3 regions of the Parabacteroides timonensis genome follow, and region 2 is predicted to be linked to each of the others. Evidence: riboswitches for the same ligand, from Rfam matches in the RefSeq annotation. Region 2 holds a riboswitch; each other region holds the start of a gene.
What was found. A riboswitch is a leader RNA that binds a small molecule or an ion and turns the genes downstream of it on or off. The one in region 2 is predicted to bind cobalamin.

Region 1 (5,999 bases), 1.5 Mb from region 2:
CTGATCCTGGCCGGACTATTTATCGGTCTCTGCCTGTATCATAAGTATATTTTGCCGGTTCCGAAGTCCGATAAAGCGGCTGTAACAGTTACTGCTTCTACCATATTTAAAGAATTCTTTGCTACATTTGTCTCGTTTTTCAGGAAGAAACAGGCATTGGTCGCTATACTGTTCATGCTATTCTATCGTTTTCCCGAGGCACAACTGGTCAAGCTGGTAACACCTTTCCTGATCGATCCGCGCGAAGTGGGTGGTTTGGGACTTACTACTTCTGAGATCGGCCTGGTGTATGGTACAATCGGTATTATAGGCCTGACGCTGGGAGGTATTATCGGGGGAATCGTGGCGGCGCATGGCGGATTAAAGAAATGGCTTTGGCCGATGGCGCTGGCAATCACATTGCCTGATCTGGTTTTTATCTACCTGAGTAGTGCACTTCCTGAAAGCCTGCTGGTCATTAATGTATGTGTGTTTGTTGAACAGTTCGGTTACGGATTTGGTTTTACTGCCTATATGTTGTACCTGATCTATTTCTCCGATGGTGAACATAAAACGGCTCATTATGCGATATGTACCGCTTTTATGGCATTGGGGATGATGCTTCCGGGAATGATTGCCGGGTGGTTGCAGGAGGAACTGGGATATGTGAACTTCTTCTGGTGGGTGATGGGATGTTGCCTGATCACACTGGCTGTAACTGCTTTCCTTAAGATAGATCCGGCATTCGGTAAAAAAGACAGAACGATCGATTAATTAAGTAATAAAACGGAAATATGATACTAATAGCCGACAGTGGTTCCACCAAGACAGATTGGTGTGTAATAGAAAGAGGAAAACCTGCCCTTCGTTTTCAAACGCGAGGTATGAATCCTTTCTTTCAGACGGAGGAGGAGATAGGGAAGGAGATTGAAACCGGATTACTGCCTGCATTAAAAGACCTTATACCTTCCGCTGTCTATTTTTACGGGGCGGGTTGTGCTTTCCCTGAAAAGAATGAAATGATACGTCGGTCTGTTAACCGGTATCTGTCTGTACCTGTTGAGGTAGGGAGTGATCTCTTGGCTGCTGCCCGTGCTTTATGTGGCGACGAGCCGGGGATAGCTTGTATTCTGGGAACCGGTTCGAACTCCTGTTATTACGATGGTAAAGAGATTATAAAGAACGTTTCTCCCCTGGGATTTATTCTGGGAGATGAGGGAAGCGGTGCTGTATTGGGTAAGCTATTGATTGGGGATGTCTTGAAAAACCAACTACCTCCGGCCCTTAAAGAGCAGTTTCTTACACAATATGGGTTGACTCCGGCATCGATTATGGACAAGGTTTACCGGCAACCTTTCCCTAACCGTTTTCTGGCCGGCCTTTCCCCTTTTATACGGGAGCATTTGGATGAACCTGCCATTTGGGAACTGGTCACCCGTAGCTTTCTGGCATTTTTTACCCGAAACGTGAAGCAGTATGATTGTTTTGAATTACCTGTCCACCTGGTCGGTTCAGTCGCCTGGTATTATCAGGATATACTGAAAGATATTGCTTTTGATTTGGGTCTCCATCTTGGAGCGATTGCGCAAAGTCCGATGGAGGGATTGATTGCGTATCATGGTAAGTAAACTTATATTTGATTATGTCATTTACTAAAATAACAGAACAAGATTCATTATATAATGACCTGGAAGAGAAATCTGTTCGGGAGTTGTTGGAAGATATAAACACAGAAGACCAGAAGGTCGCATTGGCAGTGCAAAAAACAATCCCCCAGATAGAGAAACTGGTAGATCAGATCGTTCCCCGGATGAAACAGGGAGGGCGTATCTTTTATCTGGGGGCCGGAACAAGCGGTCGGCTGGGAGTGCTCGATGCTTCTGAAATACCTCCTACTTTCGGAATGCCCCCTACTTTGGTGATCGGTCTGATTGCCGGTGGCGATACAGCTCTTCGCAATCCGGTAGAGAATGCGGAAGATGACATGGAGCGTGGTTGGGAGGAATTGCAGGAGCATCAGGTCACGACCAAAGATACGGTGATCGGTATTGCTGCATCCGGTGCGACCCCTTATGTGATTGGAGCTTTGCGTAAAGCCCGTGAGCAGGGGATACTGACAGCCTCTATCTCTAGTAATCCGGATTCACCCATGGCTGCTCAGGCCGATGTGGCGATCGAAATGATTGTCGGTCCGGAATTTGTAACCGGTAGTTCGCGTATGAAGTCCGGTACGGGACAAAAGATGATTCTGAATATGATTTCAACATCTGTTATGATCCGGTTGGGGCGTGTAAAAGGCAACCGGATGATCAATATGCAATTGACTAATCAGAAACTGGTCGACCGCGGAACGCGGATGGTGGCAGAGGAGTTGGGACTGAGTTATGGCCAGTCGCAGCGACTCCTTCTCATGTATGGATCGGTAAAGGCTGCCGTTGATGAATATCGAAAACATAATATTTGATATTTTTCATCAACTGATGGAGAACGAAACGAAAATATCTCTATATTTGCGATGTGCATTGTTCCGGACCTGTATCCGCAGGAAAGGATTAAAAGGGAATCGGGTGTAAATCCCGGACAGTCCCGCTGCTGTAAGCTTCATAACGGATTGGGCAACACTAGTGCCACTGTTCTTTTTTGAATGGGAAGGCGCTCAAACCGGAAGTAAGTCAGAAGACCTGCAAGGCATGTTATTTCGACGGCTTCGAGGAAAGGCCGGAAGAGAACAGGGGGCAGCTTGTCGTCTCCACTATTCTTACTCCCGTTTCCCCTCTAGCTGTCTGAACGTTTTTGTTTTTAATTATTTTGCCATAATAATTAGGAAAAGAGGCATGGATCGGTTTGCGGGATGAGCTCCGTAATCGGTGCATGCTTTCCTTTTTATGAATGAACAGGATGATAGGAATACTTGTTTATTATAGGAAAAGTGCGTTTATTTGCAAACATAATTAATTAACAACAGGCAATATGAAGAAGGTTACAGGTTTAGTTTTGGTTATTTTGATGGTATTCATAGCCGTGCCGGCTAAGTCACAACTGAAGTTCGGATTAAAAGGAGGAGTAAACATATCGTCCGTTCATCTGAATTCTGATATATTGAAAGCGGATAATGTGACAGGGTTCCAGATCGGTCCGATGATCGAGACAACAATTCCACTGGTAGGTATCGGACTGGATGCGGCGATCCTTTATTCTCAGAAAGGACTGGAACTGAAAGCGAAAGGTACTGAAAAGACCAGTATAAAAACGGATTATCTCGATGTACCGGTCAATTTGAAATGGAAATTCGGTATTCCTCTTGTTAAAGCTTATCTGTCGGCCGGACCCTATATCGGTTTCCGTGTCGGAGGAGATAAAATCTGGAATGTTTTGGGCGAACAGATGAAAACAAAAAACTTCAGTGCAGGACTAAACTTCGGTGTAGGGGCTGAATTGATAAGCCATTTACAGGTAGGGATAAATTACGGATTGGGATTGACTGACAATTACAGTGCAGACAAACTGGATTTGGGAGGTGCTAAGAACCGTGGATGGTCTATAACAGCTGCAGTTTTGTTTTGATAACAGATAAAAGATATGCAGGGCCGGACTTTAACAGTCCGGCCTTTTTTGTTACTTTTGACCTCGTAAATGAAATACGCAGATGTCATATTACCCCTTCCGTTAGAGAATAGCTATACTTATAGTATTCCTTCCGATCTGGAAACTGCTGTCATTCCCGGTTGTCGGGTGATTGTCCATTTCGGTAAGAAGCGCTATTATACGGCGATTGTAATGGATGTGCATGAACGCAGGCCTGATACGGATTTTGAAACGAAAGAAATTTATGCCTTGTTGGATGCGACTCCCGTACTGCGCCGTCCGCAACTCCGTTTCTGGAAATGGATCTCATCCTACTATATGTGTAAACTGGGGGATGTATATAAAGCAGCCTTGCCTTCCGGTTTGAAACTGGAAAGTGAAACGGCTGTCACCTATAATCCCGACTTTGAGGCAGATGCCCCTTTGAGGCCGAATGAACAGTCGGTACTGGACGCTTTTACCGGTGTCCTGAAACTGACCGTGTCGGAACTGGAGAAAAAGACAGGGCTCCGTAATGTAGTTCCTGTAGTTGCTTCCCTGATGGCCCGTGGAGCGGTAGTGGTGAGTGAGGAAATGAAACGGGGATTTGTCCCGAAGATGCAAACCTTTATTCGCTTATCGGAAGAATATGCTACTGAAGAACGGTTACAGGCGGTATTTACAGATTTTAAGCGGGCGAAGAAACAGGAACTTTTATTAGTTTGCTATCTGGATCTGAGTCATGCCTTGAATCCGGCGTTGGTTCAGGAAGTCTCTAAGAAGGAGTTGTTGGAACGTAGTGGTTGCTCTTCCACGATCTTGGATGGACTCTTGAAGCGTGGTGTTCTGGTAAGTTATGAAAAAGAAGTGGGGCGTTTACAGGTTCCGGTCTGCCGTCTGCAACCTCTCAGCCCGTTAAGTCCGGCACAAGAGAAGGCTTATAGTGAAATACATGACGTCTTTACTTCAAAGGAAGTTTGCCTGCTTCATGGAGTTACTTCGAGTGGCAAGACGGAAATCTATGTCCGGCTGATCGATGAGGTATTGAAGATGGGACGGCAGGTGCTCTACATGCTGCCTGAAATAGCTATCACGACACAGATAACCGAACGGTTGGCAAAATTGTTCGGCGATAAACTGTTGGTATATCATTCTAAATTCTCGGATAACGAACGGGTAGAGGTTTGGAATAAATTATTGTATGGGAATGGTCCTATGCTGGTATTGGGAGTACGCTCTTCACTCTTCCTTCCGTTTAAGGATCTGGGATTGATTGTCGTAGATGAGGAGCACGAGAATACTTACAAACAACAAGACCCGGCGCCCCGTTATCATGCCCGTAATGCGGCGATCGTGTTGGCCGGCATGCATGGGGCCAAGACTTTGCTGGGCTCGGCTACACCTTCAATCAATTCTTATTTTAATGCAACTTCCGACAAATATGGCCTAGTTGAACTGACTGCACGTTTTGGCGACTGCCTGATGCCGGAGATTATCTCTGTCGATATCAAGGAATTGAAACGGAAGAAGATCATGAAGGATACGCTTTTCTCCCCATTATTGGTAGAGAAAGTAAACGCGGCTCTGGCCCGTGGCGAACAGGCGATTCTTTTTCAGAACCGCCGTGGATTTGCTCCGCTGATCGAATGTAAGAGTTGTGGTTGGGTTCCTCATTGTGTAAATTGCGATGTTAGCCTGACTTATCATAAATATCATAATCAGCTGGTTTGTCATTATTGTGGCTATAAGATCCAGTTGCCGCCTCATTGTCCGCAATGCCAGAGCACGGAATTAAAGATGATGGGTTTTGGTACGGAAAAGGTGGAGGAAGAGATTGCTTCCCTGTTCCCGTCGGCAAAAGTGGAGCGGTTGGATTTTGATACTGCCCGTACCCGCACAGCCTATGAACGGATCATCGCTGACTTTGAGAAAGGTAAAACGCATATCCTTATCGGAACCCAGATGTTATCGAAAGGACTGGACTTCGGAAATGTCAGTGTGGTAGGCATACTGAATGCCGACAACCTGATGAACTATCCGGATTTCAGGGCGCATGAACGGGCATTCCAGTTGATGGTGCAGGTAAGCGGACGTGCCGGAAGAAGGGACAAGCAGGGGACGGTTATCTTACAGACCTCGCAACCTGAACATCCGTTGATACGTATGGTGCAGCATTTTGCTTATAAAGAAATGGTCGGTTTGCAACTCAGCGAACGAAGTATGTTCAGGTATCCGCCTTACTACAGGTTGATTGTGCTCGTACTTCGCAGTCGTAACGAGGCGATCCTGCAGGAGATGTCTGTTTTGTATGCCGAGAAACTGCGCGCCCGTCTGGGAGAACGTGTATTGGGGCCTGTTACGCCGCCGGTGACTCGTGTGCAAACACTTCATATTAAAAAGATTGTATTAAAAATCGAAATAGCGGCAGCGATTGCTCCGGTCAGGGAAATACTGGA
Region 2 (5,999 bases):
TCAAACCGCCCTGAAAGGGAAAGTCGTAAACGCTGAAACCAACGAACCTGTCGTAGGAGCCAATATCCGCATAGACCATAGCCTGGCAGGATGCACAACCAATGGTAAAGGAGAATTCAATATCAGCAACCTGCCGGAAGGTGAACATACGCTGAGTGTAACACATGTTAGTTTCCTTCCCCAGAAATATACCGCAGACAGCCAGGATGAAAATATCCTGATCAAGATGAGCGAAAGCTATATCAACCTGGGACAAGTCGTTATAACCGGTACGGGAACCCACCGCCGCATGACCAACTCTCCTGTCCCCATACAGGTGATCACAGCCAAAGACCTGGGAAATGCCAACGTAACCAACCTGGAAGATGCCCTGGTCAAACTGACTCCGAATGTAACAACCATGACAAACGGAATGGGAACGACACTGAGCCTGAACGGCATGAACGAAGACTATATGCTACTGCTGGAAAACGGTAAACGCCTGACCGGTGACGACCGTTATACACGTATCAATATCGCCAATATAAAGCGTATCGAAATCCTGAGCGGGGCAGCTTCCGCCCTTTACGGCAGCGATGCAATCGGCGGCGTTATCAATATTATTACAGATGATACCAAGAATGCGGTGAATGTATCCAACTACACCCATTATACCAGTAAAGGACGGTTCAGCGAAAATATAAATGCAGACGTAAATGCCGGTAAATTTTCATCTTATACTTCATACCAGCGCAGGGAAGCGGATAACTGGCAAGTGAATGATCTCGACGAAAACGGCTATAAAACAGGCCGCCCGATGTCTACCGGATTCCTCTCCGACAATATCAGCCAACGTTTTGCTTACAATGCAACCGACCGCTTATCTTTCTACGTACGTGGTAATTACTATGACTATAACACCCGCCGACCGGAAACAGCCACTTACTTTAAGAAAGGAAAGAAGAAAGATGAAAACGGCAACCCGATCTATGAAGAGACACAGGCTTATACCTATAACATGGCGCATGAAACCTACACCTATGGTGCCGGTGCCAAATATATGATCAACAAATCCGCTTACATCGATGCTGACTTCTTTGCCGACAATTACACCTCAAAATATGACTATTTCCTCAAAACCGGAGATTTCGAACGCGGCGATAAAGAAACCCGTAAAGAAACGACTTATTACGATGCAACCGTAAAAGGTATTTTCAAACCTAATACGTGGAATAAAGTATCCACAGGTATCGAGTATATCAATGAAAACTTCAGAAGCCAATCGGATAACATCAGCTTCAAGAGCATGTATACGATTGCACTTTTTGCACAGGATGAAATTACGATACTAAGAAACCTACAGGCCGTATTAGGCGTGCGCTATCTCTACAATGAGAATTTTAAAAACTATGCCACTCCAAATGTTGCCCTTATGTACAAACTCAAAGGATTTAATTTCCGGGCATCGTACGCAACAGGCTTCCGTTCGCCCACATTGTCCCAACTATACGCAACGGACGAATCGAAAACTTCAAGCCGTTATACGATTGGAAACCCCGACCTGAAACCGGAAAAGAGTAATTTCTTTTCACTGAACGGCGAATATACATGCTCACGTTTTTCAATATCGGCCACCGGATTCTACAACGATATTAAAGACATGATCGATTACCGCGTATTAAGCGATGAAGAGATTCACCAGATGGGACTGGATGAGCTTCATGAGAAATTCTCTACCATCCGTCAGCGCGACAATGTGAACCGGGCTAAAATCAAAGGGATCAGTGTAAACGCAAATATTTATGCAGGAGCCGGATTCACCGTAGGCGGAGGTTACATCTACACAGACAGCGAAGCTAAGACACTGGAACACGACAGCAAAACCGGAACTGATATTGTCGTAATTACTCCTGTCGATAAGAGCGTAAAGAATGCAGCCAATGTACATGCACGTTGGGATCATGACTGGAACAACTACCACCTGAATGTAAACCTGAGCGGACATATCCAGGGCGAACGCTATTCCAGCACATACGGCTACGCCCCGAAATACCAGCAATGGGATTTGAACACCCGCCACTCATTCAACCTAGACGCATTTATCCTGGAACCGGGAATCGGTATCGAAAACTTATTTAACAACCGCGACGACCGCCCCTGGAACAGTAATTTCTCCACGATAAACCCCGGACGGGCCGTTTACATTAGTCTGGCTGTGAAATTCAAAAAGTAAAACAGATAGAAATCAAAGACATAGATACTACATTTTTTTAGTAAAAGAATCATATAATAAAATAATGTAGTATCTTTGCACCCACGATTTAGTAATCAGTTTGTTTCGCAGACTGATTCAAGGGAATCCGGTGTAAATCCGGAGCTGTACCTGCAGCTGTAAATCCTCATTATGTTGGTTAGAAGTTCTAATGCCACTGTTTCAATAGTCGAAATGGGAAGGTTTCTAACCAGAGGAAAGCCAGAATACCTGCTAAATTTATTTTATAATAAACACCAAGCTTCCAGGTTCAGAAGTCTGTGTCCATTCGATTATACGTTTACCTACGTAAAAGCCCTTGCGACATTCCTTTTAAGAAGAGAAACTTGATGTTTTATTTATCAAACTAAATAAAACAGAATATGAAGTATCTGCTATTGGCTTTCATTCTACTATGTAGCATGCAATATGCCTATGCGCAAAGTATCCTGAGCAAAGACGGGAAAGAACTGACGGTACAATTAGATGAAGTAGTAATAACCGGAACCGGTACCGAACATTATCTGAAAGACGCTCCCGTACAGACAGAAGTCATTACCAGCAAAGCGCTGGAACAATATCAGGCTCGTAGCATGGAGGACCTTTTGGGAGGACTTTGCCCTTCATTAACCTTTCATGAAGGCGACATGGGCGGACATCTGCAAATGAATGGCCTGGATAATGACTATATCCTGATTCTAATAAACGGCAAACGTATGAACGGGGATGTGGGTGGACAAAGCGATCTCAACCGAATTAATATAGCCGATATCGAGAGAGTCGAAATCGTAAAAGGAGCCTCCTCTTCTTTATATGGTAGCGACGCTATCGCCGGTGTTATTAATATCATCACCAAAAGGAACAGGGAAAAAATCAACGTCACTAATACGACCCGCGTGGGAGAATATGGTGATATACGCCAAAGCAACACGGTCGGCATTCAAATAGGAAAACTGAACTCTACAACTTCTTTCAATTACAAACATACGGATGGTTGGAGAAACACGGATATGGAATGGGACCAGCACCAGTTGAAACCCGGCTCTGTCAGCAAAACTATCAACCGATCGGACAATTATACGATCAACGAATTTCTCTCCTATAAAGTAAATGATAAACTGGAACTGACCGCCGAAGGTTCGCATTACGAACGTTGGTTATATCGTACATTCGGAGCTTATAAGTATTATCCGTATAATTACTATTATCGCAATTATACATTGGCAGGTGGCGCAAAGTGGAAACTAGAAGGCAGGAATTATCTTACTTTCGATATCGATTATGGCAGGTTCGGATATTTTTACGATTACACCCATGATGCCTATACCGATTACTTTATAGATAATAAACGTGTCACCTTTTTTGCCGGTCAACGTCTCAAACAAAAGATACAGAAACAACTGACAGGACAAGCTAAAGGCGTTTTCTATTTCGGAGATTCACATACGCTTAACACTGGTTTGGAGTATTTGTGGGAGAATCTCGAATCGCCTCATCACATGGACAATCGTACTTCAGCATCCGTTTACACCTTATCGGCTTATGCACAGGATGAATGGACACTGGCGGACCGGTTTATCGTCACTGCCGGACTACGCGGTGTATATCATAAAGAATTCGCAGCAAGAGTGACTCCCAAAGTATCCGCCCTTTATAAATTGAACAATTTCAACCTGCGCGGTACATGGTCGCTCGGATTCAAAGCTCCAACCACTCAGGAACTTTATTACGATTATATCGGCACCATGATGGGAAAGCTGAAGGCCTATTATGGGAACAGCGATCTGAAACCGCAGACATCTCAATATGTATCACTTGGAGCAGAGTTTATTTCAGATAAGTTCCAGGCGAGTGTTACCGGATACTATAACAGTATCCATGATATGATCGCTTTGACAACAGTTCCCACTTCAGCAGAAAACAAGCTGCTGGAAGTAGAGGAAACAAAAAAATATAAGAACCTGTCGAAAGCCAGAGTGTATGGCGTGGATTTCTCATTTACATACAAGATAACAAAAGACCTCGCATTAGGAGGCGGATACAGTTATACTGATGCAAAAGCCCTTTATGTGGATGATGAATTTGACCCACGCTACATGCAATATATCCCCATAGATGCTACCTCTAATCACAATGCAACGCTCAACGCGACATGGGGACATACATGGAAACGCTATCGGTTAGGCGTTGGTCTTTACGGGAAATACCAATCCAAACGCTTTTATATGTCGGACGACAATGCGGACGGATATAATATCTGGAGGATCAACACAAGTCATTCGCTGTTGAAGGTCAAACATTGGGATTTGACAGGCAATGTGGGGGTTGATAATATTTTAAACTATATAGACACCACCCCGTTCGGACGCAATCACGGAACAACAAGTCCGGGACGTAATTTCTACCTGTCTATTACAGCCAAGTTCCATAATAGAAACAAGTAAATCAACATCTTTTAAAATTTATATTTATGAACAAATTTAAGTATTGCCTTATGGCTGCCGCCCTTATGACGGTAACAGCTGTCGGATTTACATCCTGCGGCGACGACGATGACGTAGAAAAAACAGACAATCCGGCAGAACCGGTAGTAAAAGCCGCAAAGACGAAAGATACGGCCATTTTACTTTGCTCTTTCGGAAGTACTTATCACGAAGCAACTCACGTTTATGATGAAACTGTCAAAGAATTCAAAGAAGCTTTTCCTGAAGCAGATGTTTATCTGTCTTTTTCATCAAACACTTGTATCGGACGACTGGAAGCTACACGCGATGAAGCTTACTATCATATAGACCAATGGCTGAATGCCTTTGCTGAAGCTGGTTACACGAGAGTTGCCGTACAGTCGTTACACGTTATTCCGGGTGAAGAATATCTTTCTGTTATGAATACTACTGTAAAGAAAAACTTCATGATCCGTGATTATCCAAGTGTAAATGTATTGAAAGGTGCAAACCTGTTAGCTGAAGATGAGGATACAGAAGCTGTTGCAGAAGCTTTGTATAGTCATTACAAAACATCATTGGCTGACAAGCATAATATCTTGTTGCTGATGGGTCACGGAAACCCGAACGACAGCTATAATGCCAACCAGAAATATGCCGATATCGAAGTTGCCATGCAAGCAAAAACAAGCAGCAAAAATGTATTTGTAGGTACTGTGGATTATGGTAAAATGTTATTCTGGCCGTTAAATGAAAAGACAGAGCAACCTCTGGATACTCCTAATCCTGAATGTATTTATTCAAAACTGATGGATTACTGCAAAACAAATAATCTGGAACCGAAAGACATCAATGTATTCCTGGCTCCGTTCATGTCTATTGCCGGTGACCATGCTCACAATGACCTATGGGGTCTGGAAGACGGAGATGACGCTAGTCTGGCTACTCCGCAATCAGATAATTGCTGGCGTCTGAAATTACAATATCTGGGATTCAATATCGACCAGACAGAAACTCACCCTGCCGATCAGACAGATGCAGACCATGGTATTGAAAGCGGATGTAAAATCAAAGCTTTAGGAGACTATCCTGAAATCCGTAAGATCTGGTTAAACCACCTGAAGGAAAACTGGAACGATGCTGATGCATGGGAAAACGGTGAAGGTTATCAACCGGAATAAAGATAAAAAGAAAAGCAGGAACAATCATCCTGCTTTTCTTTTTTATAATAACATATATATGCTCTTCTGTTCTTTACTTGCAATAATTCAATACCTCTACATTCTTAATCGTACTTTTGAAATCGCCGGCCTTCTCTAACGGGA
Region 3 (5,999 bases), 2.9 Mb from region 2:
TAGGAACCGGTGATGACTACTTCCAGTTCCAGATCAGCAGAAGTAGAACCAGTCGATGCATGAACGGGGATTTTATAAGTTCCTGCTGCTACATTTGCCGGCGGATTGACATCGATCGTTATATTTTGAGTCGCGTTCGGTTCTACCTGTGCAGATGTCGCCTGCTTATAATTAGGCTTAAACACCACATTCCAACCTCTTTCCACTTCAGCCGTCAGGGCATAAAGTTGTTGTTCCGCAGTACGATTCTTGATCGTTGCATTAAAGGTAAAAGTAGATTTGGAATTACCTTCCATATTTGGCTGGGTAGTTGTGAAGTCTGTCTGATAAGTTCCCTGCTTGGAAACGGTAATAGTAAGCGGAAGTTTTGCCATGCCATCAGCCGAAACCGTAAAATTATAAGTTCCCTTATTCACTTTCACCGGCACTTCCACCTTCAGGGAAAAATTCTTCTTCTCATCCGGAAGGACCGAAAGCTGGCTGATCGAATATCCCCCGGACTTTACTTCATAACTCCATCCCCGAGGCATTCCCTCGACAGAGATAGTTGCATTTTTCACTTCGTCACTTTTGTTAATGACGTCAATACTGTAATCGATCGACTCCCCCGGCGGAACCGCTATCTTTGTGTAGGGAGTGTACAACATCACGCTCTTTTCAGAATCATCAGCGTGGACTTTACTACAAGGGATTATCCCCAATAACAGTACAAATAATAGGTTTAAACAGTTAATTTGCATTTTCATAATGATTTTTATAGAGTATACAAAAATGATTACTTATTAGCCGGAGGCAAATATATAGACAGAGAGTATTAGATACTTTTAAAAGAATTAAAAAAAAACTATCGTACAAGCATTTCCTTTCCTAATCCGTTAAAGCTCTGTTATGGATGCGATAACAAACGAACCTTTCCTATACATTATATATAGACAACCCTAAAAGAAGCCATTTGTATGCTAAACAGACCGAATTATTCTGCAAATGTAACATTGAAATAAAATATTTTTGTGTAAGTTTGCGAGCGCTAAGAAAGACATTTTATACAGAAATTTAAATACAAGAGTTATGCAATCAATTGACAATTTCAATTTTGCCGGCAAAAAGGCATTTGTAAGAGTTGACTTCAACGTTCCATTGGACGAAAACTTCAACATCACAGACGACACCCGTATTCGTGCCGCTCTTCCTACTCTTAAGAAGATCCTGGCAGACGGTGGCAGTGTAATCATAGGTTCTCACCTGGGTCGTCCGAAAGGCGTTACTGATAAATTTTCACTGAAACATATTTTGGGTCGTGTATCTGAATTACTGGGCGTAGAAGTTCAGTTTGCTAACGACTGTATTGGTGAAGAAGCTGGTGCTAAAGCTGCTGCTCTGCAACCGGGCGAAGCTTTATTGCTGGAAAACCTTCGTTTCTATGCAGAAGAAGAAGGTAAACCCAGAGGTTTGGCTGAAGATGCAACAGACGACGAAAAGAAAGCTGCTAAAAAAGCAGTAAAAGAAAGCCAGAAAGAATTCACTAAGAGATTGGCTTCTTATGCAGACTGCTATGTAAACGATGCATTCGGTACTGCTCACCGTGCTCACGCTTCTACGGCGCTGATCGCTGATTACTTCGATGCTGACCACAAAATGTTCGGTTACCTGATGGAAAAAGAAGTAAAAGCTGTAGAAAAAGTAATGAACGACATCGCTCGTCCGTTTACCGCTATCATGGGTGGTTCTAAAGTTTCTTCTAAAATCGAAATCATCGAAAACCTGCTGAACAAAGTAGATAACCTGATCGTAACAGGTGGTATGACTTATACTTTCACTAAGGCTATGGGCGGCAAGATCGGTAACTCTATCTGCGAAGATGACAAACTGGATCTGGCTCTCGACCTGATGAAGAAAGCAAAAGAAAAAGGTGTAAACCTGGTATTGGCTGTCGACGCTAAGATCGCTGATGCTTTCAGCAACGACGCAAATACTAAATTTGCTAACGTTAACGAAATTCCTGACGGATGGGAAGGTCTTGACATCGGTCCTAAGACTATCGAAATCTACGCTGACGTTATCAAGAAATCTAAGACTATCCTTTGGAACGGTCCTACAGGCGTATTCGAATTCGAAAACTTCACTGACGGTTCTCGTGCAGTAGGTAACGCTATCGTTGAAGCTACTAAGAACGGTGCATTCTCTCTTGTTGGTGGTGGCGACTCTGTTGCTTGCGTTAACAAGTTCGGTATTGCAAGCGAAGTATCTTATGTATCTACAGGTGGTGGTGCTTTGCTGGAAGCTATCGAAGGCAAAGTTCTGCCGGGTATCGCAGCTGTTAAAGGCGAACCGTACAAATAATTTCAGATATTGTTTATAATATCCTAATTAAATATAAAACCCCGGTGAAGTGATTTCACCGGGGTTTCTTGTTTTATAATCACTGCCTCATAATATCCCATCTGGGATGTATTACGGATGAATAACGTAACCATATATGCCTCCTTGCAATATTGAATTAATTCATATCTTTGTTATCGACAATGGTTTCCGAATCACATTTCAGTGAGAAAGATTAAAAGGGAATCCTGTGAAAATCAGGAACTATCCCCGTAGCTGTAAGTTTTGCTCCTGCAAAGGAGAAATGTAGTAACTGTCATATACCACTGGTCTCAAGGCCGGGAAGGTGTTACTACTGAAACAAGTCAGAAGACCTGCCATTTCAATCAGACAGAATCCAGCGCTTTCGGGTGAAAAGCAGTGGTATGAATCCTTATAAGATCCATTTATCACTTTATCTCCGGGAATCATTGCGGAACTGCATGAACAGAAGTATTGTTTAATCTTAAATAAAAAGTATGATCAGCACGGAGATTTTTATTGTCAAGAGAGATGGTAAAAAAGAAGTATTCTCACTTGACAAAATCAAGAATGCGATAGCTAAAGCATTTTTGTCGGTAGGAAGTTTTGCTACCCAGGAAGTAATAACCAATATCCTCAGCCGCATCAGTGTCAGCGAAGGGACAAGTGTGGAAGATATTCAGAACCAGGTGGAAGTTGCCTTGATGGCAGAGCATTATTATGCGGTAGCTAAGTCATATATGCTATACCGGCAGAAACATCTGGAAGATCGGGAAGTAAGGGATAAACTACGCTTTCTATTGGATTATTGCGATGCATCCAATCCGGCTACCGGAAGTAAATATGATGCTAATGCCAATGTGGAGAATAAAAATATCGCGACCCTGATAGGTGAATTACCGAAATCAAACTTTATCCGCCTGAACCGCCGGCTGCTAACAGACCGGCTAAAAGATATGTACGGCAAAGAAGTATCGGACCGTTATCTGGAACTGTTGAATCACCATTTCATTTATAAGAATGATGAAACAAACCTTGCCAACTATTGTGCCAGTATAACAATGTATCCCTGGCTGATAAGCGGTACAGCTTCTGTCGGAGGTAACTCTACCGCCCCAACCAACCTGAAATCTTTCTGTGGCGGTTTCATCAATATGGTATTCATCGTTTCAAGTATGTTGAGCGGTGCGTGTGCGACTCCCGAGTTTCTGATGTATATGAATTATTTTGTCGGATTGGAATATGGAAAGGATTATTACCGACATGCCGACGATGTGGTAGACTTGTCCAGTAAGCAACGAACGATAGACAAAATGATTACAGACTGTTTCGAACAAATAGTCTATTCCATCAACCAGCCTACCGGAGCCAGAAACTTCCAGGCTGTCTTTTGGAACATCGCCTATTATGACAAGTATTATTTCAACAGCCTTTTCGAGAATTTTGTATTCCCTGACGGCAGCAAACCCGATTGGGATTCGTTAAACTGGCTGCAAAAGCGGTTCATGAAATGGTTCAACAAAGAACGTACCCGTAATATTCTGACTTTTCCTGTTGAAACAATGGCACTCCTGTCAAAAGACGGAGATGTACTCGATAAGGAATACGGTGATTTTACAGCCGAGATGTATGCCGAAGGACATTCTTTCTTTACCTACATGAGCGATAATGCCGATTCGTTAAGTAGTTGCTGCCGTTTGCGCAACGAAATACAGGACAACGGTTTCAGTTATACACTGGGAGCCGGAGGTGTATCTACCGGTTCTAAAAGTGTATTGACAATCAACCTGAACCGTTGTATCCAGCATGCCGTGAAGTCCGGTATACTTTATCCGTTCTTCCTGGAAGAAGTGATCGACCTGGTGCATAAAGTCCAGTTGGCCTACAATGAGAACCTGAAACAATTACAGGCCAAAGGTATGTTGCCTCTGTTCGATGCCGGTTATATCAATATGAATCGCCAGTATCTTACAATCGGGGTGAACGGATTGGTTGAAGCCGCCCAGTTTATGGGAATCGAAATCAACGACAATCCCAAATATGAAGCATTTGTACAGGAAATACTCGGCATGGTAGAGAAGTACAACAAAAAGTACCGTAGTAAGGAAGTATTGTTCAACTGCGAAATGATCCCTGCTGAAAATGTAGGAGTAAAACATGCCAAATGGGATAAAGAAGCAGGTTATCAGACATTCCGCGATTGCTATAACAGCTATTTCTATATCGTGGAAGATACGACACTCAACGTTGTCGACAAATTCCGCATCCACGGCCGACGTTATATCGAACATCTGACCGGTGGCTCGGCACTCCACATGAACCTGGAAGAGCATCTGAGCAAAGAACAATACCGTCAGTTACTGCGTGTCTCAGCTATAGAGGGGTGTAATTATTTTACATTCAACATACCTAATACCGTTTGTAACGATTGTAACCATATCGACAAACGCTATTTAAAAGAATGTCCCAAATGCCACAGTCAAAATGTGGATTATCTGACCCGCGTTATCGGTTATATGAAACGTATCAGCAATTTCTCACAACCTCGGCAGAAGGAAGCTCATATCAGACATTATGCTACGTTACACTGATTACGATATAGTCTTTCAGGAAGTACCGGACGAAATAACGTTGGCGATCAACATATCTAACTGTCCCAACCGGTGCAAAGGTTGCCATAGCCCCTATTTACTGAAAGATATCGGCGAGCCTTTGACAGAAGAAAACCTTTCCGCACTTCTCAAGAAGTACGGAAAGGCCATTACCTGTGTCTGCTTCATGGGTGGAGATGCTTCACCTGCAGATATCAAACAATTAGCGGAATATCTGCATCATCAGACTGTTACTCCGGTAAAAGTCGGATGGTATTCGGGAAAACCCGAGCTATCCCCGGCTATCGACCTGAAATTCTTTGAATACATCAAACTAGGTCCCTATATCGAGCATTTGGGCGGATTGAAATCCCCCACAACAAACCAACGTTTCTACCGTATCGAGAACGGGATGATGAAAGACATCACCTACCGGTTCTTTTCTACAGCGAAATGACAGACAGTTAGAACCGGACCGGTTTACCGCTTTTGGCACTCTTTATGGCAGATTCAAGAATCTCTACTACAACCAGGTTGTTCTCCAGCGAAGACAAATCGGTGGGAGCAACCTGTATTTCTTTACGAACAGCCGCTTTTAGATAATAGAAAGAATCATTATAAGGAACTTCCAATGCAGGAGGTTGTACCGTCGTCTCTTTCCGATCGGTGTAAATACGCATGGAAGTCGGTGTGTCCTGATAAATATATCCTTTAGTACCATAAATATGCATATCTTTTCGTCCTTTCGGCCAGTTCCACGATCCCATGATCTGTACGGTTGCAGAAGGATATTCCACCAGGATCGTCGCATCATCGTCTACGTTCGGATATTTATCCGGTTTAAATTGTTTCAATACGGCATATACACTTTTCGGTTTCTCTCCATTCATCAACCAGGTAACCAAATTAGCACCATAACAACCGAAATCGATAACCGCCCCTCCACCGTTCAGCTTCGGATCAGTCAGCCAGTCAGTGAATTCTTTTCCACACCCAATCTCGATGGGCCCTTCATGCCCGTCATAAACCTCTATACGGTTAATCTTTCCGATTGCATTATCTTCCTTT

Region 1: another riboswitch for cobalamin. It lies ahead of BQ7394_RS18625 (porin family protein); the one in region 2 lies ahead of BQ7394_RS24460 (TonB-dependent receptor plug domain-containing protein).
Region 3: another riboswitch for cobalamin. It lies ahead of nrdD (anaerobic ribonucleoside-triphosphate reductase); the one in region 2 lies ahead of BQ7394_RS24460 (TonB-dependent receptor plug domain-containing protein).

The regions. Positions count from the first base shown of each region.
Region 1 covers NZ_LT669941.1:2,759,782-2,765,780, reverse strand. The annotation lists gene BQ7394_RS18640 (MFS transporter) at 1-753, shown strand, start outside; gene BQ7394_RS18635 (ATPase) at 774-1,607, shown strand; gene murQ (N-acetylmuramic acid 6-phosphate etherase) at 1,622-2,443, shown strand; cobalamin riboswitch at 2,485-2,682, shown strand; gene BQ7394_RS18625 (porin family protein) at 2,950-3,543, shown strand; gene priA (replication restart helicase PriA) at 3,613-5,999, shown strand, end outside.
Region 2 covers NZ_LT669941.1:4,274,943-4,280,941, reverse strand. The annotation lists gene BQ7394_RS24465 (TonB-dependent receptor) at 1-2,212, shown strand, start outside; cobalamin riboswitch at 2,285-2,483, shown strand; gene BQ7394_RS24460 (TonB-dependent receptor plug domain-containing protein) at 2,614-4,674, shown strand; gene BQ7394_RS24455 (sirohydrochlorin cobaltochelatase) at 4,701-5,855, shown strand; gene BQ7394_RS24450 (family 20 glycosylhydrolase) at 5,929-5,999, opposite strand, start outside.
Region 3 covers NZ_LT669941.1:1,369,986-1,375,984, forward strand. The annotation lists gene BQ7394_RS13240 (COG1470 family protein) at 1-746, opposite strand, end outside; gene BQ7394_RS13245 (phosphoglycerate kinase) at 1,069-2,340, shown strand; cobalamin riboswitch at 2,506-2,715, shown strand; gene nrdD (anaerobic ribonucleoside-triphosphate reductase) at 2,838-4,931, shown strand; gene nrdG (anaerobic ribonucleoside-triphosphate reductase activating protein) at 4,915-5,388, shown strand; gene BQ7394_RS13260 (Gfo/Idh/MocA family protein) at 5,396-5,999, opposite strand, start outside.